DNA from 4 places in the Methylobacterium sp. AC315 genome. Region 2 is predicted to be linked to each of the others. Evidence: predicted binding sites of a transcription regulator. Region 2 holds the regulator's gene; each other region holds the start of a gene.

Region 1 (5,280 bases), on a different contig from region 2:
AACCGCCACGCCCGCCCCCCGGGACGCCGTCCCCGGGGCCGCCCCGAAAATCTCGTTCGTCTCGCTCGGCTGCCCCAAGGCGCTCGTCGATTCCGAGCGGATCCTCACGCACCTGCGCGCCGAGGGCTACGAGCTGGCCCGCCGCCACGACGGGGCGGACGTGGTGATCGTCAACACCTGCGGGTTCCTGGATTCGGCCAAGGCGGAATCGCTTTCGGCGATCGGCGAGGCCATGGCCGAGAACGGCCGGGTGATCGTCACCGGCTGCATGGGGGCGCAGCCGGAAGAGATCCGCGCGAAATACCCGGACCTGCTCGCCGTGACCGGGCCGCAGGCCTACGAATCCGTGGTGGCGGCGGTCCACGAGGCGGTGCCTCCGGCCCACGACCCGTTCCTCGATCTCGTCCCGCCGCAGGGGATCAAGCTCACCCCGCGCCACTACGCCTACCTGAAGATCTCGGAAGGCTGCAGCAACCGCTGCAGCTTCTGCATCATCCCGAGCTTGCGCGGGAATCTCGTCAGCCGCCCGGCCGGCGACGTGTTGCGGGAGGCCGAGAAGCTGGTCAAGGCCGGCGTGAAGGAGCTGCTGGTCGTCTCGCAGGATACCAGCGCCTACGGGGTCGACATCCGCTACGCCGAGAGCCCGTGGCGCGACCGGAGCGTGCGGGCGAAGTTCTACGACCTGACCAAGGAGCTCGGCGAGCTCGGGGCCTGGGTGCGGCTGCACTACGTCTACCCCTACCCGCACGTGGACGAGGTCATCCCGCTGATGGCCGAGGGCAAGGTGCTTCCCTACCTCGACATGCCGCTCCAGCACGCCAGCCCCTCCGTGCTCAAGCGGATGCGCCGGCCCGGCAACCAGGAGCGCCAGCTCGACCGGATCCGCAGCTGGCGGCAGACCTGCCCGGACCTCGCGATCCGCTCGACCTTCATCGTCGGCTTCCCGGGTGAGACCGAGGCCGAGTTCGAGGAGCTGCTGGCCTGGCTGCAGGAGGCCAGGCTCGAGCGCGTCGGCTGCTTCGAGTACGAGCCCGTGGCCGGCGCCACCGCCAACGCCCTGGGCGACCTCGTGCCGCCGGAGCTGAAGGCCGAGCGCAAGCGCCGGTTCATGGAGACGCAGAACGCGATCTCGCTGCGGCTCCAGCGGGCCAAGGTCGGCAAGCGGCTGGCCATGATCGTCGATTCCGTCGAGGGCGGGATCGCCAAGGGCCGGTCGAAGGCCGACGCCCCCGAGATCGACGGCAACGTCCACGCCGCGTTCCGGCGCCCGGTGCGCTCCGGCGACATCGTCACCGTGAAGATCGACCGGGCCGACGCCTACGACCTCTACGGCACCGTGACCTGATGGTCCCGGATTGCGCGCAATCCCCTGTGCGCCGTCGGATCGGAGCGGTTGACCCGGGCGTCCGGTCTGGCATGTCTGGAACATAGCAGGAACTTCAGTCCGGACCCCGAGGCTGCGATGGATCCGGAGGTCGCGCTCCGCAAGATCATCCATATCGACATGGACGCGTTCTACGCCTCCGTGGAGCAGCGCGACGATCCCGTCTTGCGCGGGCTGCCGCTCGCCGTGGGCGGCTCCCGGGAGCGCGGCGTGGTGATGGCGGCGAGCTACGAGGCGCGGCGGTTCGGCGTGCGCTCGGCCATGCCGTCGGCCACCGCCCGGCGGCTCTGCCCGGACCTGCTGTTCGTCAAGCCGCGCTTCGAGGTCTACCGGGCGGTCTCAGAGGAGATCCGGGCGGTGTTCGCCCGGCACACGCCGGTGATCGAGCCGGTCGCCCTGGACGAGGCCTATCTCGACGTCACCGAGAACCTGCTGGGCCTTCCGACCGCGACCGCGGTCGCCAAGGCGATCCGGGCCGAGATCCTGGAGCGCACCGGCCTCGTCGCCTCGGCCGGGGTCTCGTACAACAAGTTCCTGGCCAAGGTCGCCTCCGACTTCAGGAAGCCTGACGCCCTGTTCGTCATTACCCCGTCCATGGGGCCGGATTTCGTCGCCGCCCTGCCGATCGGCCGGTTCCACGGCGTCGGCCCGGTCACCGAAGCGAAGATGAAGCGGCTCGGCATCGAGACCGGGGCCGACCTGCGCGCCTGGGATCCGGACCGCCTGCGCGAGACCTTCGGGTCGGCCGGGGCCTATTATCACGCGGTCGCCCGCGGGCTCGACATGCGGCCGGTCCGCGCCCACCGGGTGCGCAAGTCGATCGGGGCGGAGACCACCTTCTCGGAGGATACGGCCGCCTTCACGATCCTGGCCGAGCGGCTCGCGCCCCTGTTCGACAAGGTCTGGGGCGGGGCCGAGGCCAAGGGGATGCGGGCCCGGACCGTGACCCTGAAGCTGAAGTTCTCGGATTTCGCCCAGGTCACCCGGGCGAGGTCCCTCCCCGCCCCGGTGGTCGACCGGGCCGCCCTGGAGCGGATCGGGCTGGAACTGCTCTCCGGCCTGTTTCCCCTCCGGCGCAGCGCGCGGCTGATCGGGATCGCGCTCTCGAGCTTCGAGCAGGGGGAGAAGGAAGAGCCGCTGCAGCTCGGGCTCGGGCTCTGATCCGCCTCGGCCGGCGTTGCCCGCCACCTCACGAACCAAAAGGTCCCGTCCCAATGTCGAAATCGATCTCCCTGGCCCTGGCGACCGCCCTGCTGCTCGGCGTCCCGGTGGGTGCCGCCCGCGCCGACAGCACCGCGTCCTTCAGGGCCGCCAACGCGATCCTGCTGCGGGGCTACAGCGCGAGCCCGCCGCAGCTCTACGTGTCCTCGGGCGGCCCGGGCGCCGGCTTCCTCACCGATGGGACCGCCGTGCCGCAGCGCCCGAAGGCGCCGACCCGCGCCCGCTGACGCCCATGGCCCGGGCCATGGGCGTCAGCGGGCTTCTCGGATCAGGCTTCTCGGATCAGGCGTCTGGAATTAGGCGTTCTTGCGCGGGCGGTGGTTCGGGTCGATGCCGCCGTCGGGTTTGGTCTCGTTCTCGACGTCGCCCTCGAAGGTGGAATCCGCCTCCAGATCTTCAGGGTCGGCGCCGGTCATGCCCTTCGAGGTGCCGATCCCGGGATTGCCCTTGAGGTCGGCGTCCGTGGGCGTATCGGTCTTCGGGTGCTTGCCTGACATGCTGGCTCCTGTTGGCTGGTGCCAGTCCAACGCGTCGAGACGGGGGCGGTCGCGCGGTCGCCGTGCGGCGGTTCGCCTCTCGATCCCCCGCCGATCCCCCACGCGCCGACAGCCAGCCGCCGGGATGGCGCGCTACGCGATCTCGGCCGACCCGATCCGGCGCACGCCGGCCGCCTCCATCCGGGCCCAGGCCCGAGCGAGCGAGCCGTCCACGTCGATCCCGCGCACGGCATCCTCCACCACCTGGACCTCGAAGCCCGCGTCGCGGGCATCCAGCGCGCTCCAGAGCACGCAGAAATCGGTCGCGAGGCCACACAGGACGACGCGGGTGATGCCGCGTTCCGCCAGCGCGCCGGCGAGCCCAGTGCGGGTGATGCGGTCGGCCTCCAGGAACGCCGAATAGCTGTCGACCCGGGGGTCCAGGCCCTTGCGGACCACCAGGCTCGCCCGGTCGGTGGCCAGCCCCGGCGCGAAGCCCGCGCCCAGGCTGCCCTGGACGCAGTGCCGAGGCCACAGCACCTGCGGGCCGTAGGGCAGCGCCACGGTCTCGAACGGGGCCCGCCCGGGATGGGTGTCGGCGAAGGAGACGTGGTCGGCCGGATGCCAGTCCTGCATCAGCACCACGTGGCGGAAGCGGTGCTGGAGCGCGTTGATCGGCGCGACCACCGCGTCGCCGTCCCGGACGGGGAGGGCCCCGCCCGGCAGGAAGTCGACCTGCACGTCGATGACGAGGAGCAGGTCGGCGGCGCCGGGTGTCACGGCAGCATCACGATCGAGCCGGTGGTCTCGCGTCCGGCGAGGTCCCGGTGCACGGTCTGCGCCTCGGCGAGCGGGTAGGTCGCGTTGACGGCGATCTTCACGGCGCCGTCGCCGACCACCTTGAACAGGCGGGCGGCCGCCTCCTCCAGGGTGGTGCGGTTCGACGAGAACGTCGCCAGGGTCGGCCGCGTCACGTAGAGCGAGCCGCGCGGGGCGAGCAGGCCGAGGTCGAGGCCGGTGATCGGCCCGGAGGCCGAGCCGAAGCTCGCCAGCAGGCCCATCGGCGCGAGGCTGTCGAGCGAGCCCATCAGGGTCGCCTGCCCGACGCCGTCATAGACCACCGGCACGCCCTTGCCGCCGGTGATCTCGCGCACCCGCTTGGCGACATCCTCCTCGCGGTACAGGATGACGTGGTCACAGCCGTTCTGCTTGGCCAGTTCGGCCTTCTCGGGGCTGCCGGCGGTGCCGATCACGGTGGCGCCGAGGTGCTTGGCCCATTGGCAGGCGATCAGGCCGACGCCGCCGGCGGCCGCGTGCCACAAGATCGTGTCGCCGGGCTTCACCGCGTAGGTCCGGTGCAGCAGGTACTCGGCGGTCAGGCCCTTCAGCATCATGGCGGCGGCGGTCTTCTCGTCGACGCCGTCGGGGATCGGAACAGCCGCCGCGGCCGGGATCACCGCCTCCTCGGCGTAGCAGCCGTCCGGCACCGAGCCGTAGGCCACCCGGTCACCGGTCTTGATGTTGGAGACCCCCTCGCCCACCGCCGTGACGGTGCCGGCGCCCTCCTTGCCGGGGGTGTAGGGCAGGTGCGGCGACTTGTAGGCGCCGGTGCGGAAGTAGATGTCGATGAAGTTGACGCCGATGGCGGCTTGGCGGACCCGGATCTGCCCGGGGCCCGGCTCGGCCAGGGGCACATCCTCGAACTTCATCACCTCGGGGCCGCCGTACTCGTAGACCCGGATCGCCTTCGGCATCATCGTACTCCGCTCAAGTCCCGTTGCGCCGGGACGTCGCGGACTCGAGATAACGGAGGCCCCGCCGGAGGCAATTGCTTTTTGCCGTTCGCCCTGCGGTTGCGGCCCGATCTGAAACCCGGAATCCCAATCCTGGATCCGGCCCCCCGCGCAGCCTATCTTGATGCTGACCACCCTCTGACCGGAAGTCCCGAACAATGTCCGGCACCACCCGCACCAGCGCCGACCTCGACCCGCGCCGCCGCCGCCTGCTGTTCCAGTCCTGGCACCGGGGCATCCGCGAGATGGACCTAATCATGGGCCGCTTCGCCGACGCGGAGATCGGCACCCTGTCGGAGTCGGAACTCACCGAATTCGAGGCGCTGATCGAGGTGCCGGACCGCGACCTGTTCAAGTGGCTCACCGGCGAGGCCGAGACGCCGTCGAACTACGACACCGCGGTCTG
Region 2 (5,280 bases):
ACCAGATCTCTTGCATGTGTCGCGACTCCCCGTGTCAGGTCGCCCGGGGGAGACATCATCGAGGCGCCGGCGTCAATCGCTCCGGAGCAGGCCGACCCCGTCGAGGGCGCCGACCCCGGCGATCGCCACGGTCGGGCCGGCGCTCTTGAGGAACTCGGATCCGCGGGGCAGGGAAGTCGGGTGCGGCGCGACGCGGGAACAGTCCCGGGCCAGGGCCGTTCCGGCCGGAGCCTGCGGCGTTGTCTCGGGTCCGGCAGCCGGGAGGGATGTCATGACGGAGAGCACGGATCGGGGGGGCGGCTGGAGCCTCCAGGCGAGCGCCATGCCGGACGGGGTACGGCTCGAACTCGCCCTCGCCGACCTCGGCGGCGGCCCGGTCACCGCGGCGATCGTGCTGGACCGGGCGGAGGCCCGGGCCTTCGCCCGCGCCCTGCTGGCGGCGGCCGGCGATGCGGCCGAGCGCACCTTCCCCAAGCCGGGCGCCTGACCGGGCGGTCTCGGGGCCGGCGCGGGCGGCTCAGATCATTGTTGGATGAAGCCCGGATTGCGGCCCGGCAGGCGCGGCACCACCGTGCCCCGCTTCTCGATCGGCGCGTCGCAGGCGTAGGTGAATTCGCTCTTCTGCGGATCGAACACCGTCTCGCCGGTGATCCGGCAATCCTCCCGCACGGTCTCGTCGAGATAGGCGCGGGCGGCGGTGCGGAAGCGCTTCACCCGGGTCGCGGCCGGATCGGGATCGATCCGCACCTCGCTGAGATTGCAGCCGGTGTACTCGCGCAGGGCGTTCGAGACGACGAGCATCCGGCGCACCTGCCGGTTGTCGTAGACCTCGTAGGGCTCCTTGCAGCCGATGGTGACCACCTGCGGGGTGAGCGCCACGTAGTTGCGCGAGATATACGAGAACCCGGTGGTGCAGCCGGCCAGCGCCAGGCCGACGGCCCCGGCACCGATGGGCAGAAGAGCCGCGCGTCGCATCCTCGTCATCCCAAGCCCAATTCCAGCCCAGTCTCGAAGCCGCCGGGACGATCCGCCTGCCCCGCCGACCGGGGCAAGCACCTCGGCGCATTGAAACGGCGCCGCTTGCCCAGTCAATTCGTTTGTCGCCCGAGACGCCGTTCCAAGCGTCCGCGACCGGTCATCGCTCGACTCGGCGGTGGACGGCGCGCGTGACAGGCTTTGTTGCTGCGCCAGGACGGCGGAACGATCCGACCGGGTGGCGGCGCCGTTAGTCCTCGAAGACGTCCCCGACCAGCCGACGCACGAACTGGAACGCCTCCGTCGCCCCCGCGGCGACGCGTTGCTCCCCGGCCTCCCGGAGTTCGACCCGGTCGAGGGCGGCCGTGAAAAGCCGCCAATGCAACCCGCGTCCTTCGGGATGTCCGGCAAGATGGCGCGCACCGTGGGTTTCCGACAGGCCGAGCGCCCGGGCCTCCTTGAGCAGGATGGCCGCCCCGAGATTCGAGCCCTCGGCGACGTAGAGCCAGCCCAATCCCTGCGCCGGTTCGATCGTCCCGGGATGTTCCTCGGACGCGCCGTCAGGGACGGGCGCTCCGACATCGCGCAGATCCTGCTGGATCAAGGGCAGTCGGCGCCTGCCGTCGAGATCGGGCAGGACATGGGCGAACGCGCCATCGCGATAGACTCGATCGACGACCGCATGGAACCTGTACTGGATCTGGAGGAACAGCGCGTAGCGCTCCAGGCTCGCGAACGGCTTTGCCGCCATGATGCGCCGGTCGAGCTGATCATGGGCGGCCGCGGTCGCCACTCTCAGGCGCTTCACGCGGCTGCCGGTCTCGGCGATGTCGGATGATGCGGCGTCCATGCGATCTATGTCTGTCGTCCGGGCAAGGTGCCGTGGGCAGACGTGAGCGGCCCGCCGCGCCACTCTGACCGTCCCAGCCTATGGACCACTCCGGCGATTCGGGTCACCGAGGCTGGCCCGGGATCGTGCCGATCCGGCCAGACCGGTTCTGCCATGGCGGCGCGACCGCGTCACGGCACACAACGGCCGCATCCGCACATCGCCGATCGATCAAGCTCGGCCGATCACGCTTGCGGAACACTTGCGGAACGTTTAACGTGTTCGTGATTTGTTTCCGCGACCGCATCGATGCGGTCCTCCAAGCCGCGAGTCCCCCGTCGATGCTCACGCGCAAGCAGCTGGACCTCCTGCGTTTCATCCAGAGCCGCATGCAGGAATGTGGCGTCCCGCCCTCGTTCGACGAGATGAAGGACGCCCTCGATCTGAAGTCCAAATCGGGCATCCACCGGCTGATCACGGCCCTCGAGGAGCGCGGCTTCCTGCGCCGCCTGCCGAACCGGGCGCGCGCCATCGAGGTGATCCGCATCCCCGAGAGCCTGTCCCAGGCGGCTGCTCCACCCGCGGAGCCCCGCCGCTTCACCCCGAGCGTGGTCGAGGGCGGGAAGTCCAAGCTGCCGGCGCAGCCGGCGACCGCCCGGATGATCGACGACGGCGGCCGCGCCATCTCGATCCCCGTGATGGGCCGGATCGCGGCCGGTACGCCGGTCTCGGCGATCCAGAACCAGAGCCACGCCATCACCATGTCGCCGGACTTCCTGGCCGGCGGCGAGCATTACGCCCTCGAGGTCCGCGGCGACTCGATGGTCGATGCCGGCATCCTGGACGGTGATCTCGTGGTGATCCGCAAGCAGGATACGGCCAATACCGGCGACATCATCGTGGCGCTGATCGACGACGAGGAGGCGACGCTCAAGCGCCTCCGCCGCCGGGGCTCCTCGATCGCCCTGGAGGCCGCCAACCCGGCCTACGAGACCCGCGTGCTCGGGCCCGACCGGGTCCAGATCCAGGGCCGGCTCGTCAGCCTCGTCCGCCGCTACTGAAGGGGTTCGGCCGGCGCGTCGCCGGGCGCGGCCTCGGAACCGGCGACGTCGGCCTCGGCCGGGATCGGCTCGGAGGGCGTTACCACTTTCGGTTGTGGGACAGGCGATGGCCGCGAAGCCGGTGATGCCCGCCAAGGCACGGTACGGCCCGTGTCGCGGGTATAGCGTGCCGTGAAGCCATCCCGGTCGGCCCGGAGTGCGACGGCGCCTCGTTCGGCGAGCACCCGGCGGTCGATCACCAGCGGCCCCGTGCAGGTGGGCGGCGCCGCGAGCCGCGAGATCAGCAGGGCCGCCCGGGCGCAGTCCTCCGTGAAGGCGCGCCGGTCGCGGACCAGGGCGACGGCGCGGCCGTCCGGCAGGCTTGCGGTGCAGCCGAGCCGGTCGCACCGTCCGACAGCCGACGAAGCCTGGATCACCGCCTTCGCCGATCGCCCGTCGCCATCCGCTTTCAGCCACTGCTCCATCACGAAGGCCGAAGGATTGCCGAGGGCCCACAGGACTCCGTCCGGTCCACGCACGGCCGCACCACCGCCCTGCCGGTCGACGTACAGGTCGAATCGCTCCGGAACGACGGCGAGGCCGAGCCCGAGCAGGGCGGGCGGCAGGGCCAGCCAGCGCAGCCGCGATACCGGCAGCGTCGCCAGCAGCAGCCCGGCCGCCAGCAGCATCAGCGCGCCGGTGCCGAAGGCCGGCAGCACCAGGACGGCCCGATTGAAGCCGGCGATCCATTCGGAGATCGCCAGCATGCCGCCCACCGCCTGTCCCATCAGCCACCAGATCGGCCGGTCCAGGGCGAAGGGATAGGCCAGGATCCCGATCACCGCCGCCGGCATCACGACCAGGGAGACCAGCGGCAGGGTCAGGGCGTTGCCGATCAGCCCGAACGGCTGGACCGTCTGGAAATGGTAGGTCGCGAACGGCGCCGTCGCGACCTGTGCCACCAGGGTCGTCGCGAGGGTGCCTGTCACGGCCGAGAGGCCGGTGCCGACGAACCGCTCGATCCGCCCCGCCCCGGGACGCTGGAACAGGCGTCCGTCGATCAGCCGCGCGCAGGCGATCAGCCCGGCCACCGCCCCGAACGACATCTGGAAGCTCGGTCCGAGCAGGCCCTCGGGTTCCCGCGCCAATGCTATCAGGGCGGCCAGCGCGAGGTTGCGCATGGACAGCGCCGGCCGGTCGACCAGGATCGCGCCGAGCATGATCAGCGTCATGATCAGCGAGCGCTCGGCGGCGATGTCCCAGCCCGAGAATGCGCAATAGGCGGTGACGCCCAGCATCGCGAACCCGGCGGCGATCTTCTTGATCGGCCAGACCAGCGCGCAATACGGCACCAGCGCCAAGACGGCCCGCACCAGCCAGAACACCACGCCGGCGGCCAGCACCATGTGGAGGCCCGAGATGGAAACGACGTGATAGATGCCCGCCGCCCGGAGCGCATCGTTGGCGGCCGGTCCGATCAGGCCGCGCTTGCCCGTGACCAGGGCCGCCGCCACGGCCCCCGCTTGCCCGCCCTCGGCCTGCGCGATCCGGCGTGTCAGCGCGTTGCGGGCCTCGTCCAGCAAGGCTGCCAGTCGCAGGCGCAGAGGTGGCGGGGTGGGCGGCTCTCGAACCGTGATCGCCCCGATCAGCGAGCCTACCGCGCCGAGTCCCTGAAAGTAGGCATCCCGGGCGAAATCGTAGCCGCCCGGTCGTGCCGCCTCGGGCGGCGGCAGCAATCTTGCCGTCGCGACGATGGAGTCCCCGGGCCGCAGGGATGGCGCCTTCCGGAACGAGACCCGCACCCGAAGCGGCCTCAAAGCGGGTTCGAGCCCGGCGAAGCTCTCGACCCTGATCACCAGCCGGGCGCCGACCTCGCGCTCGTCCAGCCCCTCGATCATCCCGGTCAGCGGCCCGATTGTGGTGCGGGTGAGGATCGGCGCCGCCACCTGCGAGACCCGCCAGGTCGCCGCCGCGAAGCCCAGGAAGCCGGCTGTCAGCGCCAGGCAAAGGGCGAGTGCCCCCGGCCGCGCACCCAGGAACGGCGCCGGCGCGAGGGCGAGCGCCGCTCCTGCCAAGGGGGCGGCGAGGAACGGCGTCCCGTCGGCACGCCCGAAGAAGACCAGGATCCCGGCGCCGAACGCCACCGCCAGCCACGGGAACAGGCGGCGCTGCTCGACCTCCCGGGTGAGCCCATCGGCGAGCCAGCCGCGGAGCGCCGGCATCGAGACCGGGCGCGTGCCGGCCAGCGCCACCGCGCCGCCCGCCAGCCTCGCGCCGATCCGCCGCATCCGCCCCGCCCCGTGCCGGACGACTCAAGTCCCGGCCGGGGATTCTTAACGCACCCGTCGGCCCGTGCTACAGCGGACGCTTCGTGCTACGGGCGCCACGCCGTGCGACGGGCGCCGCCCTGACGCCCTGCACCGCCCCGTCGCCCTT
Region 3 (5,280 bases), on a different contig from region 2:
GGCTCATGTGCTCCTCCGGCCGGGCGCGGAGCCAGACCGTGTAGAACGCCTGGAGCAGCAGGTCGTAGGTCAGCGGCTCGGCCACGATGCCGCCGCTCGTCGCCAGGATCAACGGGCCGGGATGCTCGGTGAGGCGGCGCAGGGCCGCCTGCTCCAGGCGGCGGTAGCCCTCCTGGCCGTAGATCGCGAAGATCTCCTGCACCGAGAGCGCGTTCTCCCGCTCGATCTCGGCGTTTAACTCCACGAAAGTCCAGCCCAGGCGCTCGGCCGCGAGCTTACCGAGCGTCGACTTGCCGGCGCCGCGCAGTCCGATCACCGCGACGCGCAGGCGCCCACTCGATTCGGAGCGGCTGCCGCCGGAGAGCGCCTCCTTGGCGGCGGCGATCTGGGCCGGATTCGCCTGGCCGAGCAGGTCGCGCACCACGGGCCAGTCGGGCAGGCCGTCATTGCCGGTGATCAAATCGTCGAGGCGCACGCCCATGGCGTTGGCGACCCGCCGCAGCAGGATGATCGAGACGTTGCCCTGTCCGCCCTCGAGCTGCGCGATGTAGCGCTCGGAGAGGCCCGAGGTCTGGGACAGCACCTTGCGCGATAAGCCACGCACGGTGCGCGCGTGCCTGACGCGGCGCCCGAGATCCGTGAGAAAGAGCGATTCCTGTTCCAACACGCCGCTCATGGCGTCGTCCGCTTTCCTGCCAGCCCGAAAGCAGAGTGCTTGCCCTGCATGTCTGCCACTTCAAGATGCATTGTGATTCGCAACCTAGGATCGAGCGGGTGCTTGCTCGACCGTTCGTGCGAAGCCTGGCGTACCCTACCCTGAAGTCTGTATTGCGCCGCCTGTATCCGGCCGCTTCGACCGGTCCACGGGCCATGGCCGCACCGGCCCAACCCTGTTGCTGGCGTATCGTCTATGTGTTGCGGATCGGCCCAGTGGTCAAGCCTTGAGCAGGATCCTCGTGTGGGCAGATTTTGGACAAGCAGTGGTTGTCCGGCCCCGATCGGACCGGCTCCGCCTCACTCGACCGGGATGGCCGTGGCCTCGCGGACGGGTGCCGCCGCGGGCGGCGCGCGGCGCGGCGTGGCGGCGGCCAGCAGCTGGATCGACGGGCGGCGCGGCGGCAGCGGCACGTCGACGGTCTCGGTCACCCCGCTGGTCGCCGCCGCTTGCGTCATCGCGGCGCCCTGGAACGCTCCGGCCGGCTCGGCCTGCGGTGAGAGGCGCAATTCGGCGAGCTGGGCCGGCGCGGCCTCCGCGCTGCCAAGGCCTGCCGGGCGGCGCGGCGGAAGCGGAACCTCCACGGTCTCGACCGCGGCCACCTGCACGGCGGCGGCCGGCGCGGCACCCGCGGCGGCGGGCTCGACGGACAGGCTTGCATACGTGACGGAGCCGCTGAGGGCGTCCGGACGCCGGGGCGGGAGCGGGACCTCGACCGTCTCGCTCGGCACCGCCGCGACGGCGGCCGCGGTGGGGGCGTAGGCCAGGGCCCCCGAGGCGGCGCCGGGATCCGTGACGCCGCCGCCGAACAGGCTCGCCAACGCGCTGGCCGAGGCCGCGACGGGGGCCACCACCGCGGCGACCTCGGTGGAGATGCCCTGGCGCTTGGCCGCGTAGTAATAGCCGCGGTTGTAGTACTGGTAGGCTTGGCTGACGTTGCCTTGGGCGGTGCGATAGGCGCCCGCCAGGTAGGCGACGCCGTAGCGCAGGTTGGTCGCCGGATCGTAGAGGCCCGCCGCGTCGCCGGTGTAGCCGAGGCTGCGCGCCGTCGCGTGCTTGATCTGCATCAGCCCGAGGGCGCTGCCGCCCTTGGCCTTCGGGTTGTAATTGCTCTCGCGCTTCACCACCGCGTGGACGAAGCTCGCCGGGACGCCGTTCGCCTTGGCCTGCTGCTCGATCAGCGCATCGATGTTGTCGCGCGCGCCCTGCCCGAAGGCGGCCACGGGCACGACCGCGAGAGCGGCAGCCAGGAAGAGGCGATGCATTCCGAGACCTGGTCCTGCTTGTTCTGTGGTCAAGCTAGGTCGCGGGGAAATGAGGCCGTAAAGGGGCCCGGATCCGGCAGCCTGTGGGCGCGTGGAGTGTCGGGCACCCCTGTGCCTTGTCGGTCACAGGGCGGCGCCGTCGGTTAACCATCCCGGTTATCCACAGCGTGCGGGCCTGGACAGTCAGGGCAAAATGAAGCGCGCGACCCCGTGGGCGAACCCGTCCGCGCCGTTGCCGTCCGTCACGGCGCTTGCGGCCGCCTTCACACCCGGGTCGGCATTGCCCATCGCTACCGAGAATCCGCTGCGGGCGAACATCGGCTGGTCGTTCCCGGCATCCCCGAAGGTGGCGATCCGCTCGGGCGGGATGCGCAGATGCGCGCTCATCCAGGCCACGAACTGCCCCTTGTCGAGCCCGGGCGGCGTCACGTCGAGATAGTAGGCCTGGGAGCGGTGCACCGTGGCGCGCCCGGCCAGCGCGGTCCCGATCCGGGTCTCGCAATCGGCCAGGTGCGCGTGGTCCCGGCTGACCCCGACGATCTTCGAGGCTGCCCCCATCAGGCTGCCGAGATCGGCCACCACGCGCGGCTCGGCGCCGATCGTCCGGCGCTCGAGATCCGTGTAGGGGCCCTCCGGGTCGCGCAGGCACCAGGCCCCCTCGGCGAAGACCCAGACGTCGAGACCCTCGGCCTGAAGGCGTTCCAGCGCCGCCCGCGCGGCGGCTTCCGGGATCAGCCGCTCCGCGAGGGTCGAGAGATCGGGCCGGACCACGCTGGCGCCGTTGAACGCCCCCATCGGCAGGTCGAGGCCGAGGGCGTCGACGAGGCCCCGCAGGCCCAAAGGCGGCCGGGCCGACGCGATGCTGAATCCGATCCCGGCCGCGCGCAGGCGCTTCACCGCCGCGATCGTCGAGGGGGCGAGCTGCTTGTCGTCGGTCACCAGCGTGCCGTCGACATCGGAGATCACCAGGGCGATGCCGCTCGCCTTGGGTGCGTCGGACGCCATCGCTCAGGTCCTTCCGGCGGGGAGGAGGGCCTCCGCGGCGAGCTGCGCCACGACGCGGTCGGCGACGGTCACCGGCGCCGCGTCGATCCCCACGATGACCGGGTGCTCGTCGGGGCCGGGGATTTCCAGGGTGGCGAACTGGCTGTCCAGCAGCCGGGGCGACATGAAGTGGCCATGGCGCTCGGCGAGGCGCTTGGACACGAGGGCCCTGTCGCCGTCCAGGTAGACGATCCGGACGCGCCGGCTCCCGCGGGTGAGCACGTCCCGGTACGCCCGGCGCAGGGCCGAGCAGACCACCACGCCGGATTCGCCGGCCTCCAGCCGATGCTGGATCCAGACCGCGATCCGGGCGAGCCACGGCGCGCGGTCCTCGTCGTCCAGCGCGTGGCCCGCATGCATCTTGGCCACGTGCTCGGGGGTGTGGAAGCTGTCGCCGTCCACGAAGATCCAGCCGAGCCGCTCGGCGATCAGCGCGCCGACGGTGCTCTTGCCCGAGCCCGAGACACCCATGACCACCAGGACCTGCGCCGCCCGCGCGGCCGCTCCGGCTTCGTTCTGCATCCGCCCATCCGAGCTCATCCGGACCATACCGCTCCGGGGCGCAACGCTGCGCCGTGGGCTTCATCAATAGGCTCGGCGGGCGGGAAGGAAAGGTTTCTGGGGAACAGGGGGCAATGCGCCGACATCCCGTGGAACCCCGGATGGGGCGGCACGTTCTCCCCGGCGACGACAGAACATTTCAGGAACGAGGGTCCCATGGCCAAGGCAGCCGACAAGCACGACGCGACCCAGGAAAACCCGAAGACCGATCCGAAGGACGTCTCGAACCAGATCAAGGATCCGGATCAGTGGACCACCGGCGGTGAGCCGATGACCGGGGCGCAGGCTTCGTACCTCAAGACCTTGTCGGAGGAGGCCAAGGAGCCGGAGGCCTTCGACTCGGACATCGACAAGGCCGAGGCGTCCAAGCGGATCGACGACCTGCGCCACAAGGCCGGCCACGCCTGAGCGACCCGGGCACACCGCGTCCTGGACCAAGCCGGGCCGCGTCATCGGACATGTCGAAAGGTCGGTGCCGTCACGGGCGCCGGCCTTTCGGCGTTCGGACCCACGTCTCGAAGGCGATGTTTCGAAGACACTATTAAGCCGGCGGCAATGGGAGCCCGGTTAGACGTTCCCATCGCGCCGGGCGACGAGAGCGCTCAACGTCGGCGCGGATACCGGTGGATGCGTGCGCAAGCGCGTCGAACCAGGGGCCTGGAGGCGGGCCCGATCGCGATACGATCGGGTGCGGTTCCGGGCGCAGCGGAAGTCGGAGTCACGGATGGCGGAGCCGAGCTGCGAGGGATCGAGGGCGGCTTCCGGACGATCCCGCCTCCGTGGGGCCGACCTCGCCCGGCAGGCGTTGTCGCGCTTTGCCGCGAACGCGCGCGGGTCCACCGCCATGGAGTACGCCCTGATCGGCGCGCTGATCTTCATCGTCGCGGCCGGCAGCATCCGGTATTACGGCTCCCGGATGACCCCGATCTACGAGCGCATCAGCACGACGGTGAGCCAGGCCAATTGAGGGGCGCCGTTCCGGCCCCGGCCGTAAAGTTTTCGTCCGTCTGCCCCGAAAAAGCTGTGCTTAGTGAGGATGAAACCGCCCGCTCGGCCGTCGCGGGCGCAGTGTGGCCCACCCGCTACGGACACCCCGGCCGCTATGGGCTAGGCACGGGCTCGGCAAAACCGATGGGCAACATCTGGATGCGCAAACTTTCCCTCGCTCTGCTCGCCGCGACGGCGATGTCGGGCTGCTCGTATCTGCCTTCGGCGGGTCCGACGGCGAGCGCGATCCAGGCCGGCGCGGAAGTCGCCACCGCCGACGGCGGCGTGCTCGCCCGCTACGAAATCATCGACGTCACCCCATCCGTGGTCGAGGCCCTGCGCGGCCGGCCCCTCGACAGCCTGCTCGCCTCCTTCGGCGACCACCGCCCCTCCACCGAGCCGGTGATCGGCATCGGCGACATGGTCTCGGTCTCGGTCTGGGAGGCCGGTTCCGGCGGCCTGTTCTCCGGCCCGCTGGTGGCCGACCGCTTCTCCGCCGGCTCCAAGTCCGCCCTCATCCCCGAGCAGCCGGTCGGCCGCGACGGCGCGATCTCGGTGCCCTATGCCGGGCGCATCAAGGTCGCCGGCCGCCGGCCCCAGGACGTCCAGGGCCTGATCGAGAACGAGCTCGCCGGCAAGGCGATCCAGCCGCAGGTGCTGGTCTCGGTCACCCGGCCGATCAGCCAGGCGGTGACCGTCACCGGCGAG
Region 4 (5,280 bases), on a different contig from region 2:
AATCGGATTGCGGAACGGAAGCCTCGATTAGATTCGCGCGCAAACTCCTTTTCGAAGTGTCGTTGCGAAGCCGGGATGGGATCTCGGCTCCTGTGTCGGCGCGCGAAAGACTGTCTATCGTGTCAGCCCGCAACAAGCCGTAACGAACTATAACGCTCCGGCTTGACCACAGTGGTCTTGATGGAAGAAAAGTCAAAGGCTTTGTGGCCCTTATTTCATTTATTTATAATGATACAAAGATAAGTTGCATCGAAGGTGGCATGTCGCTTGTATAGGTGGTGCGGTGGCGAGACAGTTTTGAGTCTATTCCAGCGCATCAGTCTAAGACGTTCGTCATCGAAATCTGCGATCCCGGTGCCTCTCAAGATTCTGTGATTGAAGCTGTGCCCCTCACTTGGCTAGAATAGTTTCGTTCTAATCAGATCATCCCGTGACCTGGCGATCCTTGGTTGAGGTGCTGGGGTGCGCGCGATCCGTTTGCCGCGGGGGCGCCTGTCGAGGCGCACGCGACGAAACAGCCGGGTCGAGCGGCGCGAGCGGGCCTGCCATGCCGGGCGTGGTTTCCGCTCCAGGCGGGCTCGGCTGGAGCGGCAGCCCGAGGGGGGCGACAATTCCGGGCCGGCAGCCCATATCGGATGCCCATCCCGGAGAGCCCTCACGATGGCCGATCAGTCCGACTCACGCCGCTTCATCCCGTTGGGGATCGCGGTGCTCACCGTCTCGGATACCCGCCGGATCGCCGACGATCGCTCGGGCGACACGCTGAGCCAGCGCCTCACGGAGGCCGGGCACCGGCTCGCCGCCCGGGCCATCGTACCGGACGAGATCCCGGCGATCCGCGCGCAGGTGGAGGCTTGGCTGCGCGAGCCGGCGGTCGACGTGGTGATCACCACCGGCGGCACCGGTTTCACCGGGCGCGACGTGACCCCGGAGGCCCTGGAGCCGCTGTTCGAGAAGCGGATGGACGGTTTTTCCGCGGTGTTCCACCGGATCTCGTACGACAAGATCGGCACCTCGACCCTGCAATCCCGGGCCACCGCCGGAGTCGCGCAGGCGACCTACCTGTTCGTGCTGCCGGGCTCGCCCGGGGCCTGCCGGGACGCCTGGGACGGCATCCTGGCGCAGCAGCTCGATTACCGGCACCGCCCCTGCAACTTCGTCGAGATCATGCCGCGGCTCGACGAGCACCTGCGGCGGGGCGCCAGCATCACGGCGTGACCGCGTTGCCTTCCTTGCGGCGCAGGACCGAGTGCCTGCGGCCGTAGAAGAAGTAGACCACGAGCCCGATCCCCATCCAGATCACCAGGCGCAGCCAGGTGTCCAGGGGCAGCCCGGCCATCAGCAGCAGACAGAACAGGATGCCGAGGATCGGCACCACCGGCACGGCGGGGGCCCGGAACGGCCGCTTCATGTGCCGGTCGGTCCGCCGCAGGTAGATCACCGATCCGCAGACCAGGATGAAGGCGGCCAGCGTCCCGATGCTGACCATCTCGCCGAGGATGTTGATCGGCACCAGCGCCGCCACGAGGGCGACCACGGCTCCGATCAACGCCTGGCTGCGATACGGGGTCTGGTAGGTCGGGTGGACGTGGGCGAACAGCTTCGGCAGCAGCCCGTCATTGGCCATGGTGAAGAAGATCCGGCTCTGACCGTAGAGCAGCACCAGGATCACCGTGGTCAGGCCGGTGAGCGCCCCGAGCTTGATCAGCAGGGCGAACCAGCCGATGCCGATCACGTCGACGCCCTTGGCGATCGGGTCGGGGACGTTCAGCTCCTTGTAGGGCACCAGCCCGGTGAGGACCGCGGCCACCAGCACGTACAGGATCGTGCAGACGATCAGCGAGCCGAGGATGCCGATCGGCATATCCTTCTGCGGCTTGCGCGCCTCCTGGGCGGCCGTGGACACCGCGTCGAAGCCGATGAAGGCGAAGAACACCACGCCCGCGCCGCGCAGGATGCCGCTGTAGCCGTACTCCCCGAAGGTACCCTCGTTGGGCGGGATCAGCGGGCTCCAGTGGGCGGTGTCGACATGGCCCCAGCCGAGCGCGATGAAGGCCACCACCACGGTGAGCTTCACGGCCACCATGATGTTGTTGAACCGCGCCGATTCCTTGGTGCCGCGCATCAGCAGGATCGTGATCAGCGCCACGATCACCACCGCCGGCAGGTTGAACAGGGCGGTGCCGCCGCCGTCGATCGCCGTGCCAGGCGCGTGCGCGAACCGGGCCGGGATCACGAGGCCGACGTCCTTCAGGAGGCTCGTGACGTAGCCCGACCAGCCCACCGCCACCGTGGCCGCGCCCATGGCGTATTCGAGGATCAGGTCCCAGCCGATCAGCCAGGCGAAGAACTCGCCGAGCGTGGCGTAGGTGTAGGTGTAGCTCGATCCCGCCACCGGGATCAGCGCGGCCATCTCGGAGTAGCACAGGCCGACGAACGCGCAGGCGATGCCGCCGAGCACGAAGGACAGCATGATGCCCGGCCCGGCATATTGGGCCGCCGCCGTGCCGGTGAGCACGAAGATGCCGGCGCCGATGATCGCGCCGATGCCCATCGCGGTGATCGACAGCGCCCCGAGCGATTTCGAGAGCTGCTGCTCGCCCTCGCCGCTCTCCAGGATGTCGTCGACGGACTTCCGCCCCATCAGGCCCGAGGAGTCCATCTTCGCATCCCTCCCGGCGGCGCGAAGTGGATCCGGATGCGCCGGCAAACACTTATTCAGCAAGTTTTCTGCTGTCGCGCCAGGAGTTTTCCAAAACTTTCCGCCAATAACGATAAGTCGAGCTGCGACATTCTGTCGATCAGGGCCTATCGATGCGGGCGATGAGCGGCCGGACCTTGAGGCGGGGTGCGAATGCCGCGCCGGCCCGCAGCGCCTCGCGCCGCACCACGTCGCCGGCCCGGGCCTGCCGGGCGCCCATGAGCGCGTCGAGCCGGCCGACGACCCGGCCCGTCCAACCCGAGGCGGGGCGGTGGAGGCGGCCGAGGCCGGTCTCCGGCCGAGCGGTGCCGATGAAGCGGTCGAGGGTGCGGATCCAGCCTTCGGCCGGAACGTCCCCGGCTTCCAGGCACAGCACCCAATCCCGTCGCGCCTGCGCGGCCCCGGCCCCATAGGGATCCCTGCCCCGGTGGAGCACCAGGGCTGCCCCGGTCGCGTCCGCGATGGCTTCCGCCGCGTCGCTCTCCCGGCCGGTCACGATCACGGCGTCGCCGACCAGACCGCCGGCCACGCCCGACACCAACACGCTGAGCGTGTCGGCGAGGCGATCGATCGCGTCCGGATCGGCCGGGTCGGCCAGGTAGGTCACCGCGGAGAGCATCTGCGCGCCCATAGACGATTCTGCGCGGCGGTAAACCGGGCGGCGGCGTCTCGCCCGGGCGCCGGGGCGTTTGCCTGAAATTAAGGCGTCGGCGTCGCGTTGTTCGCGCTATGTTCCACGTGAAACACGGGGCGGCACGCATGTCTAAGATTCCGAACGGCTCGACACCCGTCGCACCGGTGCGACTGGGATCGAGCACCCTGCCCCCGGAGGCCCGACGCGGCCGCGGTGCCACGGCGAACCCGACAGGCCGGTACGAGACGGCGATGCGCGAGGTCTTCCGGGACCCCGATTGGGAGCCTGGTGAACCCGCCACCCTGCGCACGCAGGTGACCCTGGAGCGGGCCACGCGGATCATCGCCCGCAATACCTCGCCGGACATCCCGTTCGATCGCTCGGTGAACCCGTATCGCGGCTGCGAGCACGGCTGCATCTACTGTTACGCGCGCCCGACCCATGCCTGGCTCGGCCTTTCGCCCGGCCTCGATTTCGAATCCCGGATCTTCGTCAAGCCCGATGCCGCCAAGCTGCTCGCGCGCGAGATCGCCGCGCCCGGCTATCAGCCGGAGACGATCGCGCTGGGGACCGCCACCGATCCCTACCAGCCGGTGGAGCGGGAGCACCGGATCACCCGGGCGGTGCTGGAGGTGCTGCAGGCCGCGCGCCACCCTGTCGGAATCACCACGAAGTCCGACCTCGTTCTGCGCGACCTCGATATCCTGGCCGAGATGGCGTCGGACAACCTCGTGCTCGTGGCGGTGTCGCTGCCGACGCTGGAGCCGCGCCTTGCCCGCCTGCTCGACCCCAGAGCGCCGCGGCCGGAGAAGCGGCTGGCCGCGATGCGGCGCCTGTCCGAGGCCGGCGTGCCCGTCATGGTCAACGTCTCGCCGATCATCCCGGGCCTGACCGACCACGAGATCGAGGCGATCCTCGCCAGAGCCCGCGATCATGGCGCCAGCCGCATCGGCCATGCCCTGCTGCGCCTGCCCGGTGAGGTCGCCGACCTCGTCTCCGACTGGTTCTCCGAGCATTACCCCGAGCGCCGGGCCCGGGCCTTCGCGCTGCTGGCGCAGGCCCGGGGGGGCCGCGAGAACGATCCCCGCTTCGGCCACAGATTCCGCGGGGAGGGGGCCTATGCCGAGATGATCGGCCGGCGGGTCCGTCTCGCGGGCGGGCGGCTCGGCTTCGCGTTCGGGCGCATGGCGCTGAACACGGCGGCGTTCCGCAAGCCCGGGGCGCAACTTGCCCTGTTCTGAAGCTCTCAGGCGCCGCGATCGCCGTACCGATGCGGGCGGCTCGAAACGGGGCCTTCGTTTATGACTTCGGCCTGCCGCTGGCTTCAAGCTTCGGAGAGCCGGATTCGGCCGACAGCCGCGTCATCGTCGGGCGTCGGTCGAGATGTATTTGAAAGTCGTGACGAACAATGATCCTGAACCAGGCACGCGGGCTGATGACGTGTGTCATGAAACCGAGATGAAAACGTCATGTTCTGGATCCAGAGAGGCTATTACGCCGTAAGATCTCTGGATTTGTTCCAGATCAAGATCGAAATTCGCCCGGCGCCGCATCAAAACCATGATGGAATCGACGCCGATGTCTCGTGGGCAACCCTTAACATTTGCCGGGTTCGAACTCACAACCCTCACGATCGGCAAGATCCTGTGCGCGACCTTGTTCTCATTGAGCGCCATGCTGATCGCCTCGGAGGTGTCCACCCTTTGTGAAGCCCAGGTGCAGGCGGATCGGAGCCACCGTGTGGTGGCTTTGACCGAGGCGAGCCGGACGCTTCTCAAGGATCTCCTGGCCATCCGCATGGAGCGGGGCCGCACGCTCCAGGCCCTGAAGGCCGCCGACCCCATTCCCGCGAAGGACGTGGCGCTGATCGCCGCACAGCGCACCACCATCGCGGGCGGTCTCGAGCGGCTCGCGACGCTCGCCCGGGCGGTGGATGCGCCCTCGC

What was found. Region 2 encodes LexA, which represses DNA repair genes until DNA is damaged. Its sites were predicted from a motif close to TGTTCNNNNTGTGTTCNG; they were not measured.
Region 1: the regulator LexA is predicted to act here: its motif matches at 1,422-1,439, upstream of dinB (DNA polymerase IV).
Region 3: the regulator LexA is predicted to act here: its motif matches at 3,716-3,733, upstream of AC0IY0_RS04425 (DUF3072 domain-containing protein).
Region 4: the regulator LexA is predicted to act here: its motif matches at 3,421-3,438, upstream of AC0IY0_RS03955 (PA0069 family radical SAM protein).

The regions. Positions count from the first base shown of each region.
Region 1 covers NZ_CEEDEA010000025.1:41,091-46,370, reverse strand. Annotated here, with positions in the region: gene rimO (30S ribosomal protein S12 methylthiotransferase RimO) at 1-1,345, shown strand, start outside; gene dinB (DNA polymerase IV) at 1,463-2,545, shown strand; gene AC0IY0_RS25275 (hypothetical protein) at 2,599-2,832, shown strand; gene AC0IY0_RS25270 (hypothetical protein) at 2,902-3,102, opposite strand; gene pncA (bifunctional nicotinamidase/pyrazinamidase) at 3,235-3,861, opposite strand; gene AC0IY0_RS25260 (quinone oxidoreductase family protein) at 3,858-4,835, opposite strand; gene AC0IY0_RS25255 (FAD assembly factor SdhE) at 5,033-5,280, shown strand, end outside.
Region 2 covers NZ_CEEDEA010000004.1:14,036-19,315, forward strand. Annotated here, with positions in the region: gene fae (formaldehyde-activating enzyme) at 1-16, opposite strand, end outside; gene AC0IY0_RS07715 (hypothetical protein) at 73-273, opposite strand; gene AC0IY0_RS07720 (hypothetical protein) at 272-487, shown strand; gene AC0IY0_RS07725 (hypothetical protein) at 523-975, opposite strand; gene AC0IY0_RS07730 (biliverdin-producing heme oxygenase) at 1,226-1,825, opposite strand; gene lexA (transcriptional repressor LexA) at 2,146-2,865, shown strand; gene AC0IY0_RS07740 (ComEC/Rec2 family competence protein) at 2,859-5,132, opposite strand.
Region 3 covers NZ_CEEDEA010000002.1:355,059-360,338, reverse strand. Annotated here, with positions in the region: partial or broken gene AC0IY0_RS04445 (helix-turn-helix transcriptional regulator) at 1-691, opposite strand, end outside; gene AC0IY0_RS04440 (lytic transglycosylase domain-containing protein) at 1,015-1,980, opposite strand; gene AC0IY0_RS04435 (Cof-type HAD-IIB family hydrolase) at 2,164-2,985, opposite strand; gene AC0IY0_RS04430 (gluconokinase) at 2,989-3,546, opposite strand; gene AC0IY0_RS04425 (DUF3072 domain-containing protein) at 3,742-3,993, shown strand; gene AC0IY0_RS04420 (Flp family type IVb pilin) at 4,310-4,552, shown strand; gene AC0IY0_RS04415 (polysaccharide biosynthesis/export family protein) at 4,732-5,280, shown strand, end outside.
Region 4 covers NZ_CEEDEA010000002.1:250,621-255,900, reverse strand. Annotated here, with positions in the region: gene moaB (molybdenum cofactor biosynthesis protein B) at 661-1,218, shown strand; gene AC0IY0_RS03965 (amino acid permease) at 1,208-2,662, opposite strand; gene AC0IY0_RS03960 (hypothetical protein) at 2,802-3,332, opposite strand; gene AC0IY0_RS03955 (PA0069 family radical SAM protein) at 3,461-4,576, shown strand; gene AC0IY0_RS03950 (hypothetical protein) at 4,781-5,035, opposite strand; gene AC0IY0_RS03945 (methyl-accepting chemotaxis protein) at 5,010-5,280, shown strand, end outside.